2 regions of the Microcystis sp. M165S2 genome follow, and region 2 is predicted to be linked to the other one. Evidence: riboswitches for the same ligand, from Rfam matches in the RefSeq annotation. Region 2 holds a riboswitch; the other holds the start of a gene.
What was found. Region 2 has a riboswitch for cyclic di-AMP ahead of IM479_RS01315 (ArsB/NhaD family transporter). Riboswitches for the same ligand answer to the same signal wherever they lie in the genome.
Positions count from the first base shown of each region.

Region 1: linked by a shared signal. The riboswitch ahead of ntrB (nitrate ABC transporter permease) and the one ahead of IM479_RS01315 (ArsB/NhaD family transporter) in region 2 are both predicted to bind cyclic di-AMP.

Region 1 is NZ_JADBTZ010000060.1:9,214-12,632, forward strand. It holds gene IM479_RS03430 (CmpA/NrtA family ABC transporter substrate-binding protein) at 1-814, opposite strand, end outside; gene ntrB (nitrate ABC transporter permease) at 819-1,658, opposite strand; cyclic di-AMP (ydaO/yuaA leader) riboswitch at 1,766-1,900, opposite strand; gene IM479_RS03440 (Uma2 family endonuclease) at 2,082-2,684, opposite strand; partial or broken gene IM479_RS03445 (RNA-guided endonuclease InsQ/TnpB family protein) at 3,332-3,419, shown strand, end outside.
Region 2 is NZ_JADBTZ010000024.1:2,799-6,217, reverse strand. It holds gene IM479_RS01325 (P-II family nitrogen regulator) at 1-170, shown strand, start outside; gene IM479_RS01320 (DUF3172 domain-containing protein) at 235-813, opposite strand; cyclic di-AMP (ydaO/yuaA leader) riboswitch at 1,003-1,133, shown strand; gene IM479_RS01315 (ArsB/NhaD family transporter) at 1,363-2,700, shown strand; gene IM479_RS01310 (glycosyltransferase) at 2,808-3,419, shown strand, end outside.

The sequences.
Region 1 (3,419 bases), on a different contig from region 2:
TGCGATCGGGGTGTCCTTGCCAGATTTCCCGTCCTTGGGCAAAGGTAAAACCGACCCCTTCGTGACCAGTAATCGCCCTAGTGTTCCAGGGTTCGGCCACCATATAAGCTTGCATTGTGCCAATACGCATATTGTTGACCATCTGCGGTGGCGGAATAATCAAAAGACGAAATTCCTCAATGGGATTAATGCCCATCGATGCCGTCAGATAACGCAGGAAGTATTCATAGATGGAGGAACTCAAGACTGCTGCCCAGATGCGCTCTTCTGGGGGGATACTCTGGAAATAGGCGTGCAGTTGCTTGCCCGCTTGCTGAAGATCGCCATTATACTCTCGCCAAGGTCGAAGGCCAAAATCCCACATCGGCCGGTTCATGGTCATAGCGTTGCCGTGTCGATGAATAGTCATCGCCCCACACAGAGGGGCAACCCGCGCCCCTTCTGCCCCCGTCCTCGCATTGGTAATCGCCCCGGAGACCACGGGAGAAGCGTCCAAGCGTCCGAAGATAATCCCATCACGGGAATTCGCCCAACTTGCTTCCCGACTGAGGGTGACATTCAGTCCATACTTGCGAAAAAAGCCTTTTTCCCAGGCAACCGCGAAGGGGGCGCAATCATTGACGGGGACATATCCCACGGTGAGGTTAGGTTTTTCTAGGGTTTTCGGATCGATAATCGGGGTTACGGCCAGGGCTGCCTCGGTTAATCCCGTCGGGTTGCGACTGGCATTGATAGTACAGGCAGTCAGGCTACCAGTAACCAGGGTCGTCCCCAATCCTTGAAGGAAGGTACGTCTAGATATGGGGGGAATCATGGTATTAACTGCCCGGTTTAGCGGGACGATGGGTGACAAGGACTTGTAAACGGCTAATTAGGTAATCGAGGATTAAACCGGTAACGCCAATGACAATCACCGCCAGAAAGACGGAACTAAGGTTTAAGCGATTCCACTCATCCCAAAGAAAAAACCCGATTCCCACACCTCCGGTTAACATTTCCACGGCTACGATGACTAACCAAGCAATTCCTAAACTTAAGCGCAATCCCGTAAAAATGTAAGGCAAACTAGCGGGGAGGATAATTTTAAAAATCTGGCGATATTTGGGCATTTCTATGACTCTGGCCACATCGATATAGTCTTTGGGTACACTACCGACTCCTAGGGCTGTATTAATCATGGTTGACCAGAGGGAGGTGATAAAAATAACAAAAATGGCCGAGGGTTCCGCGACTCCAAACATGGCTAGAGAGATGGGTAGCCAAGCTAGGGGAGAAACGGGGCGTAGAATTTGAATGATCGGATTGAGGATGAGCATAGCCGGCCGGGATAGCCCGATGAGAAACCCGACCGGAATAGCCACTAATGCTCCCAACAGAAAACCAATTAAGACGCGTCGCAAACTGGCTAGTAATAGCCAACCAATGCCGAGATTGCCCGGACCGCGACGATAGAAGGGATGGAGAATATAATCGAGATTGCTAGTCAAGGCCTGCCAAGGATTGGGCATCAATTCACTTCGGAAAGTCGCAATTATCCACCAGAGGGTAATCAGACCGATAAAACCCATCGCCGGATACAGTACCACATCCTTGAACAGCCAAGCTTTCGCTTGCCTGCCTGTGGCACGCGCAGCGACTAAAATAGCCGCAATATTCATGTTATTTACCCTTATATGAGGATCGAGGTACAGATAATGAGCAGTACCAACCAAGAATCCTGAAAGAGTCAGAATATTTGCAGGAATATCTCCTATTCTGTTTCCCTTCAGTCTTCCCCCAATGCCGACGAAGTTAGCTGACGGGCTAGGACTGAGAGATGTCCTTTTCATTGACTGAAATGCGCCCCAAATTCGGTTCCTCCGCTTCAACACACCGTCGTTGAATTAGGCTGACTTACTCTACTTGCTCAAAATGATAGCACATTCGATCGAGTTGTGGGAAAATCCCGGTCGCCTCTGATACTAAATCCTTTTTTAACAGTATGATTAACTCCCAATCCAACTTTAAAAACCCACTCCCCACTTCCCACTTCCCCACTTCCTTACTTCCTAATTCATAACGGGAGTCCGAAGCGATCGCATTCACCAAATCTTAGCCATTACTAACTCAAACCCCGGCAATTCTGGATCACCACTAACGGTTTCAGGATCATTTAAAATTTCTGGTTCTCGATGGGGGCGATAAATATAGACTTGGCGATTTTGGCGATCGATTAACCAACCCAATAAAGTACCATTGGCAATATATTCCTCCATCTTTTTCTGCAAACTGGATACTGTATCACTAGCAGAACGTAATTCAATGACAAAATCGGGACAGATGGAGGCAAAAGAGGCTTTTTGTTTTTCTGTTAAAGCATTCCAGCGTTCTAATTTAATCCAAGCAGCATCGGGTGAACGAATTGCACCATTGGGCAGCGTAAAACCCGCACTAGAATCAAACCCAAGCCCTGTCCCATCTAGTTCTGACCAGTTCCAAAGTTGAGCGGCGATATTAAAATTGCGATTACCCGTATCTGAAAAAGCAGGGGGCATAACGATCACTTCTCCACTGGCACTGCGTTCAATGCGTAAATCTCGATTGGCTAAACAAAATTCATAAAACTGCTCCTCCGTCATCGGCATAATCCAAGGAAGATCAATCATCAGAGGAGCCGAGGTCGCTTGTACAAGTAGTGTCGTCATATTTTCGCCCTACTCAAGAATTACATGAGTTAACAACTGAATGCCCCTCAATCTTAACTTAGCTCTTGTCATCGGCATTGTTGACTACTAGAGATAGAATGCGATCGCTCTTAACCTGGCCCAAGAAGCCTGACGGCGAGAAATGTAAAGATTTATAAAAATGTAGCTTAAAATACAGTTGTGGGGGTGGGCGTGTGTATTGTTTTGTTGTCCGTCTTTTCAGAAAAAGAAACCACAAAAGTATTCTAATACCATCAATAAAATCCCACAATTCCCCTTCATTAATTGGAGGGGTTTTTATTAGTTGTCAGTTGTCAGTGAAGAATTGATAACCGCTAACTGGTGACTGTTGATTGTTAACTGTTCCGCGAGCGAGATTTGAGGATAATTCAGCAGATAAACTACCATAAATGCTTGGGGATAGTTTTTCCTAGCTTAGGGGGACTGAAAGTTTAATTTTCCCTCTGTTATTCAAATAGAATTATGAAACTATCTTGCTGAAAATGACTGTCGTGAGTTAACACTTGACTGATTTTTAAGCGCTGCATGACCGTCATCGAAAATTTGGGTCTGAAACCCCGTCGTTCTAGGTTGGCTTTACTGTTAAATATTAGCACATTTACGAAATATATGCTAAAATGTGAGACATGGAAAAAGCCTATTGGTTTCGATTTTACCCCACACCAGAACAAGAGTCGCTATTGCGGCGCACTTTGGGCTGTGTAAGATTGGTTT
Region 2 (3,419 bases):
ATCGAGGTTTATCCTGTGATGACTTGGATTGTGATTACAGTGGTAACTACATTATGACGGTTTGTAATAGTGACGAACAACTTGGTCGTCTGATCGATAAAATTCAGCCTTTTTTAAAAAAAGCTGGCGGAATTTTTGTAGTGACTACGGGCCAATGGCTAACTCATTAGACCTCTTGTAAAAATCAACGCAGTTAATTAGGAGTCAGTGGTCAGAAGAACGATCTTTTGTGGTTTAGAATTTATCTGTATCTGGTCTGGGGCCAACAGCGCCGGCGGGATTAACAAAAAGATTGCCCCCGGCTTCATTTTGGAAGATACAATCGATTTTCGGTTTGCCTTCCAAGGGACCGGTATAACCAAAGGTATTCATCCGGTTTTTACAACTTTGTACCTGCTGTCCATCGACTAATTTTTGTTGTTCTAAAATTGACCAGTTATTGCGTCGCAAAACGCAACCGGGTTGCATAACTGGTTGGGTAACAAAAACATTAAAGGGGTTAAGAGTGACATAAACCCGCAAATCGGTGACAATGGCACTGGCCCCAAATTGCACGCATAATTCCGCATTGGGGGCGCTGCGATCGATTACTTCCCGGGAAGCGACGTTTTCGGGGCTAAAATTAGCGGTAGAACTGAATACCAGACCGAGACCCACTCCTAGTACAAAAATACCACCAATCAGGGCGATCATGGCATAGTTTAATTTGGCCAATAGGCCTCCGGAGGTCGAAGCGCGGGAGTCATCGCCATAGGAGCGGTCATAATCACGATCGCGCGATCGGGGAGGAGTATAACGAGGTCTTCTATTCATAGAAATTTCTGATGTGGCCGCTATGGCGGTCAGTCGTTAGCTATTAGCTTATCACTGTTCTATCCTAGCAACCCGGGGGATAACCGACAGGATAGGTCTAGTATAGAGCTATATCGTTTTTTTTGAGGTTAGTATGCTATGGTGGATCACTAAATAGAGTAAGTCAGCCTAATCCAAGTTTCTATGCTAGATATTAGCTAGACAAATTCGGAGCGGAGGAACCACATTTGGGGGCGTATTTCTAGATTTTTTAGCCTAGAAAAGGATATCTCTCTATCCTAGCCCGTCAGCTAACTTCGTCGGCGTGGGGGGGAAGACTGAAACATCACTACATTCCTAGCAATGTCTTGATCGGTTCAGTTATGTCGCTGATACTACTTGATAGTGATAACTTACAGGAGACATTGTATATGGGGATTCTCATGCAGGTTCACCGATCACAACAATTTTAAGATTTTCCGTCGATAACCATATTTTTTGTGAGTTTGCTGTACATTCGGGCAAACTTTTAGTCGTATCGAGAAACCGAAAGTAAAAACAGGATCAAAAATGCTGGAATCTTTACCAATGTGGATTGCTGCAATGACTTTTATTGCAGTCATTGTGGTGATTATGTTCGAGTGGCTTCATATTACCGTAGCGGCTTTACTGGGGGCTTTAATCTTAGTTTTTACCCATATCATGACTCTCCAGGAGGCGGTGGGTTATATCAGTCGCAGTTATGCCACTCTCGCCCTATTTTTTGGGGTAATGGTGTTAGTGAGAGCCTTTGAACCAACGAAAATTTTTGATTATTTAGCAGCACAAATGGTGCTTTTAGCCAAGGGACAGGGCAAATTATTACTAATAGGAATTGTCGCCATTACTACCCCAATCTGTGCGGTATTACCCAACGCTACCACGGTGATGTTATTAGCCCCGCTGATTCCTCCCTTAGCTCAAGATATCGGTGTGGATTTTGTGCCGCTCTTAATCCTGATGGTTTTCGTGGCCAACAGTTCCGGGTTATTAACGATTGTTGGTGATCCCGCTACTTATATCGTCGGTGATTCTATTAATATAACCTTCATGGAATACCTACAGCGTTTGAGTTTAGGTGGTGCCTTGGCAGTCATTACCATTCTGGTTATGTTACCTTGGTTATTCCCGAAAATCTGGCGGACAAAATTCGAGCATTTAGAAGAATTACCCCATCCGAAAATTAATCATCCTCGCGTCTTAGCGGTGGGGGGAATTATCGTCTTTTTAGTCTTATTTTTATTCGTCGTCGGTGAATCTTTTCCCGTACCCATTTCTCCCGCGGCCGTTGCTTTGATGGGGGCCACTTTAGCCCTACTTTTAGCCCAGCAATCGAAAATCGATACGGTTCATAATATTCTCCGGGATGTGGACTGGAGTACCCTATTATTTTTTATGTCGATTTTTGTCCTAATTGGCGGCTTAGAAAAAACTGGGGTAGTTAATAGTTTATCGGGATTTCTGGCGATAATTTTAGGCAAAAATATCTTTTTAGGTTCTCTAGTCTTGCTGTTTTTTGTTGGTTTTATTTCCAGTGTCGTTCCCAATATTCCCCTAGTGGTGGCCATGGTTCCACTACTGAAACAGTACCTTGTTAATGTTAATTTAGTCGGGACAGAAGTTCTTTCTCCCGATTATGCTGGTTCTTTTCCCCCGGAAGTTTTACCGCTTTTCTACGCGATGATGTATGGGGCTACCCTAGGGGGTAATGGTACTTTAGTGGGGGCTTCTTCTAATATTGTCGCCGCCGGCATCGCTGAACAACACGGGGGCAAAATTACCTTTCATACCTTTCTGCGCTACGGCCTACCAGTGATGTTTACTCAGTTAGTCGTCTCGGCAATGTATATGTTAATTTTCTTTGTCTAGTCTATATCTGGGGGGCATTAATGTTAAGTTCGCCTAAGATTGACAAAAACGTTAACATTGATTAACATTCTCCTATCGTGCTAGATAATCTGGATTGATCGGCGATCGTGAACAAAAAAATCTCTGTTTTAGCACCAGATTTATCCGGTGGTGGTGGCACAAGAGTCTATTTGATTGCTCAAGTCTTGCAACAGCTAAACTGTCAGGTGACGGTCTATGGCCCGATTTTTGGCCGGGAAATCTATCCAACCCCACCGGGGAATTTACCGGTGGTATCGGTCCAAGGCAATAATTATCCCCAGTTTTTTGGCCAGATCAAAACTTTACTCGATCGCCTCTCCGGAGAGATTATCTATGCGGTTAAACCCCGTCCCACCAGTTTCGGCATCGGCCTACTAAAACGTTTTTTTTCCCCACGTCCCCTAATTCTCGATATTGACGATTGGGAAATGAGTTGGTTTGGTGGCGATCGATGGTCCTATCGTCCTCATCCCCGACAATTAGCTAGGGATATCCTCAAAAAAAATGGTGCGCTTAGAGACCCAAATCACCCTCTCTATCTGCGTTGGATGGAAAATTTAATTAACCGCGCCGATGGGGTGACGGTTAATAATCAATTTTTGCAAAAGCGTTACGGGGGGATTTATTTACCGAATGGCAAGGATACGCAACTTTTCGATCCCAATCTCTACGATCCCGTCGCTTGTCGTCAAAAATAC